Regions from separate parts of the Halobacillus sp. GSS1 genome, predicted to be linked through region 1. Evidence: a T-box and tRNA genes for the amino acid it is inferred to sense, from the RefSeq annotation. Region 1 holds a T-box; the other holds one or more tRNA genes.
What was found. A T-box is a leader RNA that pairs with one kind of tRNA and senses whether it is charged. The one in region 1 lies ahead of J0K78_RS06185 (valine--tRNA ligase), so its partner is inferred to be a tRNA-Val.

Region 1 (10,052 bases):
TCGCTACACCTAAATAGTTGCCTAGTATATTCAAAATCATGAACTGAAATTGTAAAAAAGCACGCTTTTTAATGGAATAAATGGTAATGATCCCAACAATTTCTCCATTCCTCTCCACGGGTACAGACAAAACTGTTTCAGCACGATCCGGGGTATATTGATTCTCTAAGTGTGCCCATTCCGATTTCTTTTTATAAAAGACACTCTTTCCCTCCAACCATGTGTTGCCACTTATGCTTTGTCCCCTGGATAGTTGGATGTTTGGAAAATCGATTTCTCCCGATCGATCAAAGAAACGAATCAGCTCCATCCGTTTCTTTTTATTCACATCATAAACATAGATGTAGTCCACCGGAAGGAGTTCACTCAATCGATCGACGAAAATATCCAGCACTTCTTTCACTCCGAGTTTTCCTGTCAGCTCATGGCCGATGATACTCGTCTTTTTTAAATAGGTATTCACTTGATTGCTGTTATGGTAAAGCATCAGCATGCCGGAAATAAAAATAAAAGGAATGCCGACAAAGAAAATCCCACTGATTCCAAATTCTGAAAAAACCATATAAAGGATAAAGCCGACAGGCAGGACAAGACTGGATGTTAACACTTCCCAGGCAAAACCTTTATCGAGCCATTTCATCTCTTTACGATAAAGAACTTTGGCTACGAAAGTTATGGAAAACTGGTTGAGAATAATTTGCGAGAGTGCATAACTCACAATAGGAAGTGCATCGCCTATATCATTCACAGCGGATGGGCCATGTGTGCCCCCAAGAGCATAATAGAGGCCAGCAGATACTACGGAAATCACTAGAAACATAAACAAATTTATCGGTAAACGGTGCAGATTGGTTCTTCCAATCCTCATTTTAGCCATCAATGCTAAAATCGCTGTTTGAGAAACGATGATTTCTATGAAAAGTCCGTAATATAAAAAAACAGCAAATGCAATCCCCTGCGTAAAAAATACGGGGTGGTCTCCGATTTGCAGCGGAAATAAAGCAACGATAGAAGCAAGGATTATAAATGCTGCAATCTCAATCCTGCTTCCTTCAAATACAGGGGATAACCACAAGTACAAGTAAACCAAACCAGCAGGCCAAGTGGATGCCCACACGAACCAAATTGCATATTTCTTTTGCTTTGTCATCCTACCTCCCCCACCCTAAAGACCCTCACAAGAATAAGACCATTTTACCATAAGAATATTCAGAATATCATCATATTACCTTGAATTTTCTTTAATTTCAAAATATTCCCTTATTCGAGAAATGAAATACAAAGATCCTGTAATGAGCAGGATGCCGTCTTCTCCAACTTGTTCAGAGGCTATTTGTATGGCTTGTTTATAATCTTCAATAGCGACGGTTTCGGCAATATCCGAGTATTCAGCCAGCTCATGACCTTTCAGAGCCCTCGGAAATTCAAAAGTTGTCATATAAGCTTTGTCGACTACACTTTCCAGTTGGTTCAACATTTTTTTAACAGGCTTGTCTTCTAATGCAGAATAAACGAGCACAACCCTTTTATCCGCGTAATGGCGTTTCACTGTTTCTACAAGAGCGCTCGTCCCCTCTTCATTGTGGGCGCCATCGATAATGGTCAAAGGAGCGTCCATCACTTTCTCAAACCTGGCGGGCCACCGTGTAGACGTAATCCCTTTTCTATAAAGATTTCGATCTATTTGGATTCCAAGAGCTCTTAATACTTCAGCAGCCTGAATGGCCAACGATGCATTTTCTACCTGGTGAGGTCCTTTCATTTGACTGACAAACGTTTCAGGATGGAACGTTTCATTTGCAAAAACAAAACTTTCTCCATCATCACTACTGGATTGATGAGTGATATTAAAGTCACGGCCAAGTCTGAACACCTTCGAATGACAGGACCGTGCTTTTTGAGTGATTACTTCTATAGCTTCCTGCTGCTTCACACCAGTAACTACAGGAATTTCAGGTTTGATGATGCCCGCTTTTTCTTCCGCAATTTCTCTTATTGTAGAACCCAGAACATTCATATGGTCATGTCCTATATTTGTGATGAGGGATAGAACAGGTGTTAGGATGTTGGTAGAGTCAAATCGTCCTCCCAGGCCTGTTTCAATCAACACAAGATCAAGTGAGGTCTCGGAAAAATAAAGCATGGCTACCGCTGTTATGATTTCAAATTCCGTTGGTTCTCCTAAATGCGTCTGCCCTAGTTCTTCAGAAAGAGGTTTAACTCTAAGCACGAATTCAGCTAAAGCTTCATCTTGAATGGATTGACCATCAACACTGATTCGTTCGTTGAACTTCTCAATGTAAGGAGAAGTAAAGGTTCCTACAGACATTCCCTGCTGTTGGAGGATATAACGTAGAAAAGAAAGCGTAGAGCCTTTCCCGTTCGTTCCTGCGATATGGACAGACCTGAATTTTTTCTCTGGATGACCAAGCCTCTCCATCATCCACTCCATTCGTTTCAACCCAGGCTTCACTTTGAATTTCTCTCTAGAGTGAATCCAATCAATTGCTTCTTCATACTCCATTTCCATTCCCTCTTTTCAAAAAAGGAGAGTACTCCGTAGAATACCCTCCCGCTTTCTTTATGCTTTTAACTCTTTGATTCGCGCTTCTACTTTAGCACGTTTATCTAGGTAATCTGTTTCTTTTTTACGTTCTTCTTCAACGACATGTTCCGGGGCTTTGCTTACGAAGCCTTCGTTGGAAAGTTTCTTTTGAACACGTGTGACTTCCTGATCCCATTTCTTCCACTCGTTCTCAAGACGTTTGATTTCATCTTCGATGTTGATCAAGCCTGCTAAAGGAAGGTATAATTCAGCTCCAGTAATAACGGCTGACATCGCTTTTTCAGGGGCCTGCAAGTCTGTGGCAATCGTCAGTTCACTTGGATTACAGAACCTTTCTAAATAATCCCGGTTCTTCTCAAGCTCTTTGACGATGGAATCGTCTTTCGCCTGAATCATCAACTGGATTTCCTTGGACATTGGTGTATCGACTTCTGAACGGATATTACGAACAGAACGGATAATGGATACAAGACGATTCATTTCTTCCACCGCTTCTTCATTATGGAAATCTTCTCTTACCACCGGCCATGAAGCCTGTGTAATAGACTCTCCTTCATGAGGAAGATGCTGCCAAATTTCTTCTGTGATGAATGGCATGAATGGATGAAGCATGCGCATGGTCTGATCTAGTGTATAAGCGAGGATAGAGCGGGTCGTATGGATACGCGCTTCATCTTCTCCATATAATGGTAGTTTCGCCATTTCGATATACCAATCGCAGAAATCATCCCAAATGAAGTTGTAAAGATGACGGCCGGCTTCACCGAATTCATATTTATCAATGTTTGTCGTCACTTGCTCAATCGTCTGGTTAAGACGAGTGAGAATCCATTGATCCGCTACTGATTTTTCACCTGTGATATCAATGTCTTCATATTTCAGGTCGCCCATGTTCATCAACGCAAAGCGGGAAGCGTTCCAGATCTTATTAGCAAAGTTCCACGTTGACTCTACTTTTTCCCAATGGAAACGCAAGTCCTGACCAGGAGATGAACCAGTAGATAAGAAGTAACGAAGAGAATCAGCTCCGTATTTATCGATGACATCCATAGGGTCGACACCATTACCTAGCGATTTACTCATCTTACGACCTTCAGCATCACGAACTAGACCATGAATAAGGACATCATTGAAAGGACGCTCATTAGTGAACTCTAGAGATTGGAAAATCATGCGGCTTACCCAGAATCCGATTATGTCATACCCTGTAACGAGTACGTTCGTCGGGAAGTAGCGTTTATAATCCTCACTATTTTCGTCAGGCCATCCCATTGTCGAGAAAGGCCAAAGGGCGGACGAGAACCAAGTATCCAGGACATCTTCATCCTGCTTCCAGTTTTCCGGATCTTTCGGCTCTTCTTTGCCGACATGAATTTCTCCCGTTTCTTTATGGTACCAGGCTGGAATACGATGCCCCCACCAAAGTTGTCTGGAAATACACCAATCTCTTGTGTTCTCCATCCAGTGAAGATACGGCTTTTCAAATCGATCAGGAACAAACTGTACTTGATCGTCTCCCTTTTGCAAGTCAATTGACGCATCAGCAAGTGGTTTCATATCAACGAACCATTGTGTAGAAAGATAAGGTTCCACAACCGCTCCGCTTCGCTCAGAATGTCCAACTGAGTGCATGTGTTCTTCAATTTCAAAAAGGACACCATTCTCCTGAAGGTCCTTCACGATTTGCTTACGACACTCAAAGCGATCCATACCCTTATACTTGCCTGCATTTTCATTCATCGTCCCGTCTTCATTCATAACAAGAATTCGTTCCAGTTTGTGACGGTTTCCAATTTCAAAGTCGTTAGGGTCGTGAGCTGGAGTGATTTTAACAGCCCCTGAACCAAATTCCATATCAACATAATCGTCAGCAACGATTTCAATTTCACGGCCAACAATCGGTAGAATCGCCTTCTTACCAATCAGATGCTTGTAGCGATCATCTTCCGGATGGACGGCAATGGCTGTATCTCCAAGCATCGTCTCCGGACGCGTAGTCGCAATCTCAATCGTTCCTTCCTCATCTTTCAAAGGGTAGCGCATGTGGTAAAACGCACCTTGCACATCTTTATATTCCACTTCGATATCTGACAAAGCTGTCTGCGTGGCAGGATCCCAGTTGATAATGTATTCTCCACGATAAATCAGGCCTTTTTCATAAAGAGTGACAAACACTTCTTTAACAGCTTCAGACAGACCGTCATCAAGAGTAAAACGTTCACGGGAATAATCAAGTCCAAGTCCAAGCTTTTCCCATTGGGCACGGATGAATTTCGCATACTCATGCTTCCATTCCCATGATTTTTCGAGGAATTTTTCACGGCCTAGATCATGACGCGAAATACCTTCCTCACGAAGTTTTGCATCTACTTTTGCCTGTGTAGCAATCCCCGCATGGTCCATGCCCGGGAGCCAGAGTACATCATATCCCTGCATCCGCTTCACACGTGTCAGGATATCCTGTAGTGTCGTGTCCCACGCATGGCCGAGGTGCAGCTTACCTGTTACGTTCGGTGGTGGAATGACGATTGTATAAGGTTCCTTGTTTTTATCTCCTGTAGCTTCAAAAAATTTACCATCCACCCAGTACTGATAGCGGTCCTTTTCAACAGCTGCCGGATCGTACTTAGTGGGCATTGAAAGATCTTGTTGATTCATTGGATCTTCCTCCTTTTATTCTCTTTGTAAATATAAAAAAACCCTTTCATCCTAAAAAAGGACGAAAGGGTTTCATTTCCGTGGTACCACCTTTAATTTACAGGAAATTTTTCCTGTACACTCAAATAAAAATAACGGCTTCTAACCGGCTTCTCCTACTCTAAGTTCAAAGAAGCTGCATCAAGGGCGACCTTCCATCAACAGGGTTCCTGGAAAACTCTCACCGACTGTTTTCCTCTCTGAAGGAATTGTTCATGTACTCTTCCCTATCTAAGCATTTCACGTATAAAGACTATATTACATATTGTATATAAAAAAGAGGCATTTAGTCAACTACGTCAAAGAAAAAGGCGAAAACCCCTGAGCCGATTGCCCAGGAGCCTATATCCTCCAATGAAAAGAGGTGCCCCTAATGAGTCGTTTGTATCGTTACCGTCTGCCTCCTTGGTGCAGGACATGGTTGTTTGTCATTGAAAAATCTTTGCTTCCCATCGTTATTTTCCAGGCGCTTAGAACCATTATCTTCCCGACTACTTTCGATATCTTCCTCCTCGGCCTGGTCCTCGGTTTGTATCTCGCTTTCAAATATAAATGGATTTAGTTCGGAATATACACAATCTGCCCAGGAGAAACATCATCTTTATAATCGTTGACTCGTTCTAATTGTTTCACAGATACGTCATACTTTTCCGCAATCGAGGATAATGTTTCTTCTTCCTGGGCGATATACATTTTCATTTGTGTATAGGTGTCCTCTCTGTTCGGAAAGAGGTGTTTGAAGATTTGTTTTATCCCGTCCATACCTCCAGGTGCCTGAGCACTCTCTTGATCGGACTCTTCACTGCTGGATTCTTCACTACTGGACTCTTCGATACTGACTTCTCCCCAACTCGCACTATCATAAGAAGGCTCTTCCGGTTTTAACTGACTATTTTCCTGAGCATGACCGAAAAATTCCGGGAAGCTTTGTGATTTTTTATAAAACCAGCGGCCGTCGTCCTCATGCTCACTTTCATCCTCTTTCTCATCAATTCGGAAAATAGGTGCTTCACGTTCCGGAAGAACCGTCGATTCATTTGGACTTTGGTCTTGGAAATTGACAGGGCCGACCGTTGCTGATTCATCGAACTTCGGTTCATTCGATGCTTCCTGCTGTTTTTCTTCCAGGCCGTTAATATTCACATGAGCATGAAGACGAAGTTGACGATTGGCCGGAAGTTCATAATCAAAACTTTCGATGTCGATCAACACGTCTTCTAAATTCGATACTCTTTCCAAAGGTACAGTGATTTCCACTGGGAAAGAATGATGGAACGTATGAACCCCTTCTTCAGATGGTTCGACTGAGTCCATGGTTCGTACAGAAGCGGCAAGAGGACTTTCATCCTGGGCATCCCCGCTTCCAGTCGGAATGTATTCGCCCTCAAGATCGACCGTTCCTTTCAACCGGACCTCATCTCCAAGTTCTTCAATAGTGATTTCAGGTTCTAGTGATATGCCAATTAACTCGCGTACGCCCTGTCCTTCCTTGAACCATATGGATTCATCTAAGTAAAATGAGAATACATTTTGTTTGTTTTGCAAAGTACGGTCCCCTCCCTAAGGTAATAAACACTTTTCTCTATTATCACCTTATGCGGGAGTTAGAGTAATATACATAACGAAAGCGCATGAGGAGACCCCATGCGCTTTTATCACTTCGATTTAATTTCTGAAAAGACTTTCTCCGCTGCTTGAATTGTTTTCTCGATATCGTCATCCGTATGTTTGACGGATAAAAACAATCCTTCAAATTGGGAAGGTGGCAGATACACGCCTTCTTCAATCATTCCCTGGAAATAACGCGTGAACATTTCCAAATCCGATTGGTTGGCTGTCTCAAAGTTCGTAACAGGTTCGTTTGTAAAGAAGAAACCGACCATTGAACCGGCGCGGTTCACAGTCAGTGGAATGTTGTGTTTTTCAGCGGCTTGCTCGTAACCCTCAATTAAACGGTCTACTTTTTTATTAATGGAAGCATACGCTTCTTCCGTCATAGCAGAAATCGTCTCATAACCGGCCGTCATTGCCAGCGGGTTCCCCGAAAGCGTACCCGCCTGGTAGATGTCACCGACTGGAGCGACCCGTTCCATGATTTCACGCTTTCCGCCATAGGCTCCTACAGGAAGACCGCCTCCAATTACTTTTCCAAGGCATGTCATGTCAGGAGTCACACCAAAGTGACCCTGAGCACTGTGGTACCCCACTCGGAAACCAGTCATAACTTCATCAAAGATCAAAACCGTTCCATTCTCTTCCGTCAATGTTCTTAACTCTTGCAGGAATCCTTCGTTTGGCGGAACGACTCCCATGTTTCCTGAGACAGGCTCAATAATGACAGCAGCTAAATCGTCTCCAAATTCTTCAAAGACATAACGGACACTTTCTAAGTCATTATAAGGAACGGTAATCGTATTTTGTGCAATAGATTCCGGAACTCCAGGAGAGTCTGGCAGTCCAAGAGTCGCTACACCCGAGCCTGCTTTGATCAGCAAGGAGTCTCCATGGCCGTGGTAATTCCCTTCAAATTTCAAAATCTTGTCGCGGTCTGTGTATCCACGAGCCACTCGAAGGGCGCTCATCGTGGCTTCTGTTCCTGAATTCACCATACGCAGCATCTCAATAGAAGGCACCCGTTCTCTCACAAGGGAAGCCAATTCGTTTTCCATTTCTGTAGGGGCACCGAAGCTTGTTCCATTGGCCGTGGCTTTGGTTAAAGCTTCTGTCACCCTTTCATCGGCATGACCTAAAATTAAGGGGCCAAAACTTAAGACATAATCGATATATTCATTGCCATCCAGATCATACAGTTTTGAACCTGCACCCTTTTCCATAAAAATCGGGTCCATTTGGACAGATTTAAATGCACGTACTGGAGAGTTCACTCCACCTGGCATTAATTCTACTGCTTTCGTATAGGCTTGTTTTGAACGATCAAATGTTTTCATTCTCCGACACCCTTTCTGTCCGCTTTATTGATTTAACCAACGAGCAGCGTCTTTAGCGAAATAAGTAATAATTAGATCCGCGCCTGCCCGTTTCATAGAGGTCAGTTTTTCAAGAACGATTTCTTCTTCATTGACCCAGCCATTTTGTGCCGCCGCTTTGATCATCGAATATTCACCACTGACATTGTAAGCGACCAGTGGCAAGTTAAAACGATCTTTCACTTCTCGCATAATGTCAAGATAAGCAAGTGCAGGTTTAACAATCAAGAAGTCTGCACCTTCTTCTACATCTGACTCAGCCTCTCTTAATGCTTCCAGACGGTTCGCTGGATCCATCTGGTACGCACGGCGGTCACCAAATTGAGGAGAACTGTGAGCTGCATCACGGAATGGGCCGTAAAAAGATGAAGCATACTTAACCGCGTATGACATCACCGGAATGTGGCTGAATCCTTCTTCATCAAGCCCCTCACGAATAGCTGCAACAAAACCATCCATCATGTTGGATGGGGCAATGACATCGGCACCTGCCTTCGCTTGCGTCACCGCAGTTTTTGTAATGTAAGTCAAAGACTCATCGTTGGCAATATCCCCATCACGGACAATTCCACAATGACCATGATCGGTATATTGACATAGACAAGTATCGGCCACTACGGTTAAAGAAGGGAAGTTTTCTTTAATTTGACGGATCGCACGCTGCACAATCCCCTCCTCGTGATAGGCTTGACTTCCTACGTCATCTTTTTCTGCAGGAACACCAAAGACAATCACAGACTTAATGTCCAGACGTACAAGCTCATCCATTTCCTCATTCAAATGATCAAGGGAGACTTGGTGGACGCCCGGCATCGAAGCCACTGGATTTTTGATGTCTTCTCCTTCTACAACAAAAATCGGATAGATTAAATCTTCTGTACGAAGATGAGTCTCTCTTACAAGCGCTCTCATGGAATCCGTTCGGCGCAAGCGACGGTGGCGTTTAAACTGCAAATCTTTCATATTTATCTTTTCCCTTCGTTAGAAAAATAGTAAGTCATCTGTTTTAACATATGGGTGATGGTGAACTGTTCCGGGACGTGAACGTTCGTAAACCCACATTTTTCTGCTTCCTTGGCTGTCGTCGGACCGATACAAAAACAGGGAATCTCAAGCCCCTTTTTCTCGACCATAGAGACAAAGGCACGTACGGTCGACGGACTTGTAAAGGTTAATGCATCAATCTTTCGTTCCTGAATCCACGCAAGGAGTTGAGCCTTTTTTTCTTCCACTAGTAGCGTATCATATACAGTCATGGAATGGAAAAATACACCCTTGTCATCAAACATGCGGGGAAGAGCGTCTCTTGAACGATTTCCTCTTATGTACAAAATAGGACCAGGTTGAGGATAGCGGGCAAGGAATTCTTTTCCCATCGAAGACGCATGGTATTTGGAAGGGATGAAGTCAGCCTTTATTCCAAAACCTTTTAAACGTTTCTCAGTTTTCGATCCAATGATAGAAAATTTAAGGGTCGGCGGAACCTTCACCTTGTACTTTTTAAGAAGCTCGAAAAAAAACTTCACGCCATTCGCGCTTGTGATAAACACCCAGGAATAGTCGTGAAGTCGTTTCAAAACCTCTTGATGAGATTCAGAATCATTCAATTGGAAGGAGAGAAGGGGAGTATGATACACACCCCCGCCTTCTGCTTCTATTCTGTCAATAAATGAGCGTGCCTGGGACTGTCCTCTCGTCACGAGAATTCGCTTCCCCTGCAATGGCTGCATTATTGGTCATACTCCTCTTTAGCACGATCCACGATCTCCTGAGCTCCTTGAGCTTTCAAACGATCCGCTGCT
Region 2 (10,052 bases), on a different contig from region 1:
GCCAGCGTCAAATACTTAGCGAACGACCTCGGCAAACATAACATTCGGGTGAATGCTATTTCCGCCGGTCCAATCCGTACCCTTTCCGCTAAGGGAGTCGGGGATTTCAATCAAATTCTTAAAGTGATTGAGGAACGGGCACCATTGGGACGTCCTGTTACCCAAGAAGAAGTCGGTGACACTGGTTATTATTTAATGAGTGATTTATCCCGAGGTGTGACCGGAGAAGTGATTCACGTGGATTCTGGATTCAGCATTGTAGCATATTGATTCAACTCCAAAACCCCGTTTCTACATAGAGTAGAAACGGGGTTTTTTATGAGAATCAGAATCTAAGATACGGCCATATATTTTCTTCCATTTTATTATCACAGGAGGCAACCAACCGCACCACTTCCGTTATGGGAAGCACTTTATTTCCATTAGAACCTTGGATGAGGGCAAAGTGGTGATCATAGCTTCCATGATAAGAAGAGATCCATGTCAATATCTCAGAACATGTAGTCCACTTATCAATTTTCAAAGGAAACATTTGACTGTTTCTTTCTTGCTTCAACTGTTCAGAAATGGATCTTGGCAACGGGGGAGGGGGATAACTTGGCTTTGCAAAATAATACCCTTGCATAAGGGAGATTCCCATTTGAATTAAACAAAGACATTCGCCTTCTCTTTCCACTCCTTCTGCAATAATCCCTGCACCTAACTTCTTTCCGATGTGTTGTAATGCCTCCACCATGTATTGTTTTTCGCGAAATTGATCGATATCGATAATTAAAGACCGGTCAATTTTTAAATAATCCGGTTTTAATTCAGAAATCATTTGCAGTGAGGAATACCCTGCACCCACGTCATCAATCGCTATTTTAAATCCTTGTTTCCTATAATGTTCAAGAAGCTTTCGAAAGTTTTGAAAATCAGAAATGGCGGAGTGCTCTGTAACTTCAAAAACAATCTGGTCCGCGGCGACCCCTGTATTTTTTAATACGGTGTGTGTGAAACCAGGAGTGAAAGACTCGTCATGAATGACATTCGGAGTTAAGTTCACCCACAATTGCTGTTCCTTATGCAGATGGTGGGCAATTGAATCGATGGCAAGTTCTCGTGTGTGTTTTTCGAGATGAAATAATCGGTTCGTTTGATCGGCAAACTGGAAAAGCTCGACGGGGTTGGTAAAGGAAGCGTTCGGAGGGAATCTTGTCAGCGCTTCGTAACCGATTACGCATTCTTTATGTATATCGACGATGGGTTGATAATGGATAAAAAGCTTGTCTTCCTTCATGTATGTAGCAAAAACATCTTCTGATGACTTATGCTCTCGTTGTTGAGCAAGGCTCATGAAAACACTCCTAATCTGTGGTCTACATTTACTTTATCAATCGTAAGATAAAAGAATCGTCGGGTTCTGTTAAATTAGTGTAAAATTTTGAGAGGTTTTGTCAAATGAGGACAGAAGTGAACATGGTCTGCAACTTGGGCATATATATAAAATGATGACCGAATGGAAAAGGAGAGATCTTGATGGCAGAAGAAAAGAGACTTGCTAAGCAGCCGATGCTTTATATTGTCCAACCTAAAGGCTTGAAACCAGCGGAAGTTCCGATGCAAACAAGCTTTCGAAGCCAACGGCCTTCTAAAACAGAAGAGAAGACAGAGCAGCCGCAGGCAGAAGCTCCATCGACTGAGCATGAAATACGGATGCGCAGACAGAACTCCCCCCACCGTCAAGAGCTGGCCAAATTGAACAGATCCGATGAGGGGGAGACAAGTGGTAAAGAAAAGAGTGGAGACCCTTCCTCAGTAAGTACAGAAGAAAAGGATGCACCCCGCGATCGCAGGCAGCGTTTCCATGACATGACGCTTGAGGAAAAAGTTTTATATTTCTTCAATCTTTCCCCACATGTACCGAAAATGAAGTGTGAAGTTTCTACAGAGGAAGAAAGCTATCGTGGGTATATTACGGACTATGTAGATGGAGTCGTGCATATGAAGGTTTTTCAACGCCCGTTTCAGCGGGAGGTAGTGTTTGAAAAAATTAAAGATATTAGGCTTCTAGGGTTTTAGTGAATGATAAAAAACCGCGCATTTGTGCGCGGTTTTTTGTGAATCTTAAAGAGTTGCTGCTGCCGGTAGACATGTTACGTGGCAGAAGCAATTCAAGTCTACTGTGATACAGATTCCTGAAGCACGAAGGTTTCTGCAGCTTTGGTCAGCTGGTGATTTTGGATCGAAACCTCTGTGATGTCTGGATCCTTCCACGTCGTCATCGTCGTCACCATGCCAGCGGTCAGCAAAAAGAAGTTCAAGGATGGCGCAACCATCGTCATCTACAGATTTAACTCTGAAGAAGAAGCTTCCTTTCACTTCACAATCGTCGCCACTTCGTTTTGAACCGTAACCTTTAAAAGGTGTACATCCATCTTTGCAGTAAAGAATGACAGGGACCGTATCAAACCCGGAACCTCCACCAGTGTCACCTAAAAGGTCTGCGATTGAACGCTCACAGCTTGTTGTGCAATCGTGCATGACGTCATTCTGTGCATCGACGATATCTTTAAGAATATCAATCACACATGAACCTGAATCGTATTTTTTTCCACAGCTCATTTTCTAATTTCCCCTTTCCATACGCATTGACGTATTGTCTTTACTAGAATATGAAATGTGTCCGTGTAGGTGTGGGCATTTGTCTCTTTTCTCTTCATCCGGACTTTTTTTGTCGTTCATGGGCAGGAGACTATACCCAACAGGGGCAAACGCCATAGAGTAGAAGTGAATTCGAATAAGGAGTGAATGGAATGTCTGATAAAAAGAAGGTCATCCATGTGAAAGACCTTGTCATTAAAGCGGATAATGTCGTCATCGAGCCTCAGCGTCATGACCGTCATGACCGTGACGACCGTGTCGATCCATTTTTCGGCGGACCGAAACGACGTAGAGAAGAAGATGTAAGAGATGAAAGCAGTTCAAGTAAACGTCGCCATGAAGATGAATCTTCTGACCGCCGTGGGGGATTCCGTTGGTTTTAAGTAAATAAAGAATGAGCCACTACAAGGAACGTAGTGGCTTTTTCTTCATGGGAGAGAGGGAAAATGATGTTAAGTGTGATGGAAATCGTATTGCTGGCACTGGCCACTTTTCGTCTGACACGCCTCATTGTCAGAGATTACATCATGGAATGGGTACGCCGACCTTTTATCGAAGTGAAGGTCATCCAGAATGAGCACGGCATTGAAGAAGAATGGGTGGAACCAAAAGGTTTTATCGGTGAAGGACTCAGTTGTCAATGGTGTGTGGGTGTGTGGTCTGCTTTCATAATGCTTTTCTTCTATATAATAATTCCGTATGGAGAGTGGCTGGTGCTATTACTCGCTCTGGCAGGCTTGCAATCCATCATTTATACGTGGGTCGACCGACAGTGACGGATAAAAAAGAAAAGTCTTTGTTTGAAGTATTAAAGGAAATTGATATGGAAACGTCGAAAATGAATGGAATCATTAAACATCCTGAAAAGAAATTCAACGGATGGGAAAAGGACTTTCAGGCCTGGGATCGTCGCTTCTCGAAGCGGATGACAGATATGGAAAAGTTTCTAACCAAACAAATGGGAAAGATGGAACGTTTCTTTGAGTAGGAAAAAAGGTATAGATAAGCAAAGGAGGCGTCGGGATGGGATATATTCTGCCTGTCAATCATTATCAGTACCAGGATTATCAAATCAGAACGACCCAGCATGAGCGTTCACCTTTTGTCCTTGAAAGAATTTTCAAAGCCACGTTGGATAACAAGATGAAACACAATCAAACTCGTGATCAGGAACCTTTGGGAGACCAGCGGAGGAGTTCAATCCATATACCTGCGAGTACCCACGTAGTGAACAGCATTCATCCTTCATTTCAGAGAAGTGGGACAGAGAAGATTCTTTCTCATATGACAGGAAAAGGACGTCACTTTAGCGAAACTGTATGAAAAAGCTAAAGGAGTCGTGTATATGTCTTTTCAGCAGTTGAATGAATGGTGTTATTACTATCAGGGTTCCGTTAATATTGGATACGTACATCAAGGGGAGGATGGGTTACTCATCGATGCAGGTATCGATGCTTCATCCGTGAAAAAGGTGCTCAAGGAGCTAGAGGAAAGAGAGCTCCCTTTGACGCACCTTTTTATTACCCATGCCCATGCGGATCATTATGGAGGGGCACGGTTTGTTCAGGAAAATTATAATGTACATACTGTAGCTCCCGTATTTGAAGAAGCTATTTTAAGAAATCCAGGCCTTGAACCTCTTTATTTATTCGGAGGGAATGACCCGCTTCCGGAGTTACATAATAAATTTTTGGAAGGACCGGCGATTCGGGTGGATGAAGTCGTGGGGGAAGGGAAAGTAAGGTTTGGTTCGCTAAGAGCGGAAGCTTACCATCTTCCTGGTCATAGTTATCATCAGTTGGCCTTAAAGGTCCATGAAATTCTCTATGCGGCTGACAGCTATTTTAGTGTAGATACCCTGAAAAAGCACAAAATTCCTTTTTTGACGGATGTCAGTTTGACACTGGACAGTTTAGACCGTGTCTCTCAAATTCTATGCAGTGGGGCGGTTCCTGGTCATGGGAAGTTTGAAACTAATCCTATGCTGACGATACAAAACAACATGGATTACCATGAACAGCTGTCTGCCTGGCTGCATCAATACCTTGCTGAAGAGGGTCTGGTTGCACACGAAGTCATCGTCAGAGCTATGTGTAACCAATACAATGTCGAAGCCCAGGGTTTATCCCAATGGCTGTTATTCAGAACGGCGGTCACTGCCTATTTGATTGGATTAAAAAAAGCGGGCCTTGTAGAGGACCGCATCATGAACAATACGTGGAGTTTTTCTATCACAGACCAATAACGAATAAGTCCGGCTCGCCTTCTTTGTGTTCTGCGTACATGATTTCAGCAGGATCGTTGAAGTTCTGTGCTCTCAGTTGTTCTTTTAGCCACTTCTCATCCAAACCTGCTTCTTTGAGATTATCCCATACGACTTCCCCATCACTAATGATCGTACGAGGAAGAGGAACGGGTTGAGGGGCTAAGTTCATATCATCGCGAGTGACATTTTGGTACTGGGATGCTTTTAAAACAGAAATCGTACCGTCTGTCTCAAGGACAGCATATTGAACTTCCTGTATAGAAAAAACATCCTTAGAGCGCAGCAAGTGCTGCAGTTGATTAAGGTCCAGCTTATTCTTCTTCAGTTGATCACGATCGATTTTTCCTTTATATATGACGAGGGAAGGGCTTCCTTCCAAAACCTTACGTGTTCCTTTAAATTTTTGGGTAATCACTTCTGTCGTGTAGATGAGAATAGTCCATAACAAGATGGCAAATCCAACATTAAGTATTCCGACATCTTTATCGTATAAAGCATTACCGACAAGTTCTCCCAGGACAAGAGCAGAAATGAAGTCAAATGCAGTAATTTGGGTGATCTGTGTTTTTCCAAGCAATTTCGTCATAATAAATAGTGCAGAAAAACCAAAAAGTGTTTCCAAAGTAATTTGTAAGTATTCCATACTTCTCACGACCCTTATCTGTAGCCTATACGCATCATTTTAGACAAAAGGGTCTGAGGATAAACGAAAAAACTCCGGAATCCCGGAGTTTCTTTTATTATTATCATTTTATAATTTTTTCACCATCGTTACGTGAGGGATTCCGGCATCCATGAATTGGTCTGAAATGGTCACATATCCAAGAGATTCATAGAAAGATTCTGCTTGGGTTTGAGCGTTCAATTTGGCTTTATCATAAGCATAATCACGGATGACTTCTTCCATAGAATCAATGATTTGTTTACCTAACGATTGGCCCCGGTAATCCTTTAGGACACAAATTCGTTCAAGTTTTCCAAATCCATGAACAAAACGTAGTCGTGAAGCGGCAACCGGCTGTTTTCCCTCATACCCTACAAAATGGATGGCGGAATCATCAAACTCATCGATTTCTATTTCCAAGGGAACCTGTTGTTCCTCTACAAAGACGACGCGTCTCACATAGAAAGCGTCGTCTTTCTGCTGTTTATTCTTCACTTTAATGATATCCAAGGAGCATCACCCTTTGCCGAGGCGGAAGGTTTCATACACACTCCATGCCCCGTTTTCGAGCTGATAAAGCAACTGGAAGCGATCAACTTTATCATTCAAGTCGAACTTCAGCATGCGCAGGCTGCCATATACATCAGAAAACTCTTCATCCGAAAGTTTTTGGGCAATTGTAATATGTGGGACAAACGCGAAATCTTTTTCCTCGGGAAGTTCACCAGCGTGCAATTTGTCATTCAGTTCAAAGATCTCATCGGACGGTTCAATTTTTAAGTAAATCGTATTTGTAACGGGAGAGAAAGAGCTCACCTTGTACACGCCATACGAAAAAGGCTGCGTGTTTTTAGCAATTTCACTCAATTCAGGAATGATTCTATTTTCAATTTCTTCTTCTTCTGCTTCAAAAGCTTCTTTCATCGTGATATGTGGGGGAATCAACGCATAGTGGGGATCGTACCGCTTGCGGTATGAATTCGCCACATCCTGTACTTTTTTTGATGGAAAAACTGCTATTCCGTATCTCATTGGACTAACCCTCCTGTTTCCTTCTATATCGCTATTCCTTACCAAACATCTTCAATAAAGCACGTTCAAAATCCTTCTGCCATGTGCCCCAAGTATGGTCACCGTCTAATTCATGATACGTGTAGGCGAGTGGCTGGCGATTTAAAAAATCGCGCAGTTCACGGTTCGGAGCAAGAAAATTCTTTCTTGCTCCTTCAGTCGTTTCAACATCTGTTTCATCCAACCCAATGGTATGATAAATGGTCAAGGAAGAAAAGTCTTTGGTGGATTGCACGACCTCTTTTACATGTTCATCGACATAAGGACTCTGCATGATGACATTGCCGAATATGTTCGGGAACTTCACTGCTGTCATCAACGCGAGCGTTCCTGCTAAAGAGTCACCGACAAGCGTCCGTCCTCTGCCCATGCAGTAACCAGGCAATTCTTCATCTAAGAAAGGCACAACTTCGCGAATGAGAAAATTTACGTATTCGCCTTGTTTCTTTCCGTCTGGATGGTATTTGTCCTGGCGGTCATATTTGTCATTATAATGGATACCGATGAAAATAGTGTTCTCAATTTCTTGTTCTTTATGGAGCTTGTCACTCAATGTGGCCGCGCGTCCCATCGAGTAATAATCGTTTCCATCCTGCATGATACAGAAATGGTATTTGTATAATGGAGAGAAATTCTTCGGGGTGTACACCCTTAGTGTCATTGTCTCCTGTAAGTATTGACTATCAATGGTATATTCTGTCATGGATCCGTCTCTACCCATTTTCCGACCACCTCCTTACAGCATGGAAAGTTCCTTTAGGCATTCCCATAAAATTTTTCGTATAAACGTTCCATTATTCATTTTATCATATAATTGTCGAAAAAGTTGAAAAGATGATAGTTGGATTTTCAGGTAAAATGTTCTTATGTATTCTTATCGAAGGCCAGGAAATGTCATTCATTATTTCAACGAGACATGGATTCCTTTGAGGATGCCCGGTATGCGCTCCCGCGGAAAGCGAGTCATTCTCTCCATCCCCATCCGCCCAACATCGTTTCGAATCGGAGTCTTCCACAAGCCGGAGCTTTAGTGAAGGAATGGAGCTGCTATTTAGCACGAGCTTGTTGACATGGTTCGTATTTCATAGTATATTATTTCTTGTCAGCAAGTTAAACTCCTTACATACGATTCCGTAGCTCAGCTGGGAGAGCGCCACCTTGACAGGGTGGAGGTCGTTGGTTCGAGCCCAATCGGAATCACTATTAAAAAAGAGAGCATTCATATTGAATGCTCTCTTTTTTTTTTGTAACCTTTAAAATGATGAGTTTAATTTGGAAACGAATTGGCCTATGAGTTACTATCAGGCCCGGGACGTCCCTAGACTTGCTATACTATGACTTTTGTAAGCGGAAGTTTTTATTACAGGCTTCTGCTAATTTTTCTACTTCATTATTAAATCTCTTGAAATCGAGTTTATCCAATTCCTCAACTTTTACAGCATTGATAATCGTTTTTCCGAATATCCAAACATCCTCTTGAATGGCTTGGTCGTGCATGGCGGCGATTTTGTACAAAGATTCGACGACACTATTCATAACAGATATGTCATGATAGCCATATATTTTGATTTGGTAGAAACTCTTATACAAATATTCTTCAAAGGATTTCGGTTGTGCTATTAAGCGAAGTTCCTCATCACCATCAATGTAGTAGCGGATCGGCTCATAAACAGAGGCGAGCTCTATAAGAAGAGAACCAATCCGGTTTATGCAGTTGGTCGCTGTATGAGGATCGTTCAGGCTTGGAGAGATGGCTCTGACTGCAATCTCAACAAGCTTTTGAATAGAGAACTCGACATCCTGTGTATCGATCCGCTCATTCCCGATCAAAACATAGGCTGCGCATGACCCAGGGTTTTCAAGATCTCGATCTGAATCTTTCCAATAATAAAAAAGGGGCATACCTTTTTGGATATAGTCTCCCATTAAAAAGCTTGTTTCGAGAATGAGAGAGTGGTTTTTTGCCCACTTAATAAGGGCGCCGTACTGAACATTCTGAATATAACCCGATTTCTCAGCTGGAATCACTTGGGCTTTTGATTGGTCCAGCGCTTTTAGTTCGTTGTCATCCCATTCGGTGGCTGTATTATAATTTTTTTCTTCAAATGTTTTTACAATAAGTGCGGAGGTGCTTTTTCTTATTGAGCCAATTAAGTTATTCACTTTTAGGAACCGAGAAGAATGGTGAATGAACAATATAAAAAACGCTAAACAAATAATAGATACGATAACCGTAAAGAGGGGACTGACCAAACCTAGGCCTGGTTCTTTTCCCAATAGAAACAGGTTGATGAGAGAAAAAATAAAGCCAAAAGAAAAGACACCTAACACATGTTGAGTCACACGACTCTTCATGAAGTCTTGTAAGGTTCGTGGTGAAAACTGAGTAGTGTACGTTGTCAGTACCACCATGATGGTCGAAAAACTAATCGTGGTCATCGTTAAGATAGAAGTTACCATCGAGCCATATAACGTTTGGGCAACCGATGACTTCGTCAAAAAGAGAGAAGGGATGTTGTTCTTATATTCTGAAATAATCCATTGATCAATCAGGGCGGTTATCGCTACAGCAATGATTGAAAGGATACTGTATATTGTAGGGAGAAACCAAAAGCTGTCTCTGATATTTATCCAAACCTTACTTTTGTTCATTGAAAAACCTACTTCCTCGTATAGTGTATGTTTCTTAGTATGACCGAATTTGGCCGGGATAAAAAGATGCATTTACGTAAACTTAAAAAACTCTTAAGATTTTATTGACACTTTATTTGTTCCGTAGTATATTATTATTTGTCAGCAAAACAGCCGACAAATTTCTACATACGATTCCGTAGCTCAGCTGGGAGAGCGCCACCTTGACAGGGTGGAGGTCGTTGGTTCGAGCCCAATCGGAATCATCCATACTAAGTGCCGGAATGGCGTAGTTTCTCATCCAGGGAGAGGCTGCGTCATTTCTTTTTTTTAGGATAGGATCATCTACTTTTTCTCAAAAGAAAAGAGACAGATCTGTACTGTCTCTAAAATACTTTAAACCTTTTATACTTCCTTGAAGTTGATCGATATGATTCGGTCTGTGGATGGGTTATAGATGACTGTCCCTTCGATACTCATTGTTTCCTGAGGGGATTCCATAACAAACTTGTAAACTTCCTTCACGTTACCGTTCTGCTGGGTTTGGCTCACTTTACTGTAATCGGTAGCATTGTAATTCGGGTAGGCCGATTGAGCAATCTCTAGAAGATATTTGCCCCATTTTTCTTCTTCTAATTGAGGGTTCGGTGTGATTTCTACATTGATAACACCAAGCTCCACACTTGCACCTAAAGCTTCAAAGGCTTTTCTGTGAAGGTTGATTTTATTTTCCGGATAGTTAGGGACCTGGTCGACGACCGTGACTAACACGACCCT

Region 2: it encodes a tRNA-Val, which carries the amino acid that the T-box ahead of J0K78_RS06185 (valine--tRNA ligase) is inferred to sense. The anticodon was not compared.

What each region holds. Positions count from the first base shown of each region.
Region 1 is NZ_JAFLHE010000001.1:1,164,277-1,174,328, forward strand. Features, by position in the region: gene J0K78_RS06175 (sensor domain-containing diguanylate cyclase) at 1-1,150, opposite strand, end outside; gene J0K78_RS06180 (bifunctional folylpolyglutamate synthase/dihydrofolate synthase) at 1,226-2,530, opposite strand; gene J0K78_RS06185 (valine--tRNA ligase) at 2,582-5,224, opposite strand; T-box leader at 5,279-5,506, opposite strand; gene J0K78_RS06190 (hypothetical protein) at 5,637-5,825, shown strand; gene spoVID (stage VI sporulation protein D) at 5,822-6,808, opposite strand; gene hemL (glutamate-1-semialdehyde 2,1-aminomutase) at 6,919-8,211, opposite strand; gene hemB (porphobilinogen synthase) at 8,236-9,213, opposite strand; gene J0K78_RS06210 (uroporphyrinogen-III synthase) at 9,216-9,980, opposite strand; gene hemC (hydroxymethylbilane synthase) at 9,980-10,052, opposite strand, start outside.
Region 2 is NZ_JAFLHE010000002.1:16,999-27,050, forward strand. Features, by position in the region: gene fabI (enoyl-ACP reductase FabI) at 1-270, shown strand, start outside; gene J0K78_RS06515 (EAL domain-containing protein) at 326-1,336, opposite strand; gene J0K78_RS06520 (CotO family spore coat protein) at 1,519-2,061, shown strand; gene J0K78_RS06525 (CotY/CotZ family spore coat protein) at 2,107-2,604, opposite strand; gene J0K78_RS06530 (hypothetical protein) at 2,796-3,026, shown strand; gene J0K78_RS06535 (DUF1360 domain-containing protein) at 3,090-3,419, shown strand; gene J0K78_RS06540 (hypothetical protein) at 3,416-3,631, shown strand; gene J0K78_RS06545 (hypothetical protein) at 3,667-3,966, shown strand; gene J0K78_RS06550 (MBL fold metallo-hydrolase) at 3,989-4,888, shown strand; gene J0K78_RS06555 (YetF domain-containing protein) at 4,875-5,552, opposite strand; gene J0K78_RS06560 (GNAT family N-acetyltransferase) at 5,661-6,083, opposite strand; gene J0K78_RS06565 (2'-5' RNA ligase family protein) at 6,090-6,605, opposite strand; gene J0K78_RS06570 (alpha/beta hydrolase) at 6,637-7,365, opposite strand; tRNA gene J0K78_RS06575 (tRNA-Val) at 7,772-7,844, shown strand; gene J0K78_RS06580 (DUF2254 domain-containing protein) at 7,977-9,296, opposite strand; tRNA gene J0K78_RS06585 (tRNA-Val) at 9,469-9,541, shown strand; gene J0K78_RS06590 (DUF3889 domain-containing protein) at 9,681-10,052, opposite strand, start outside.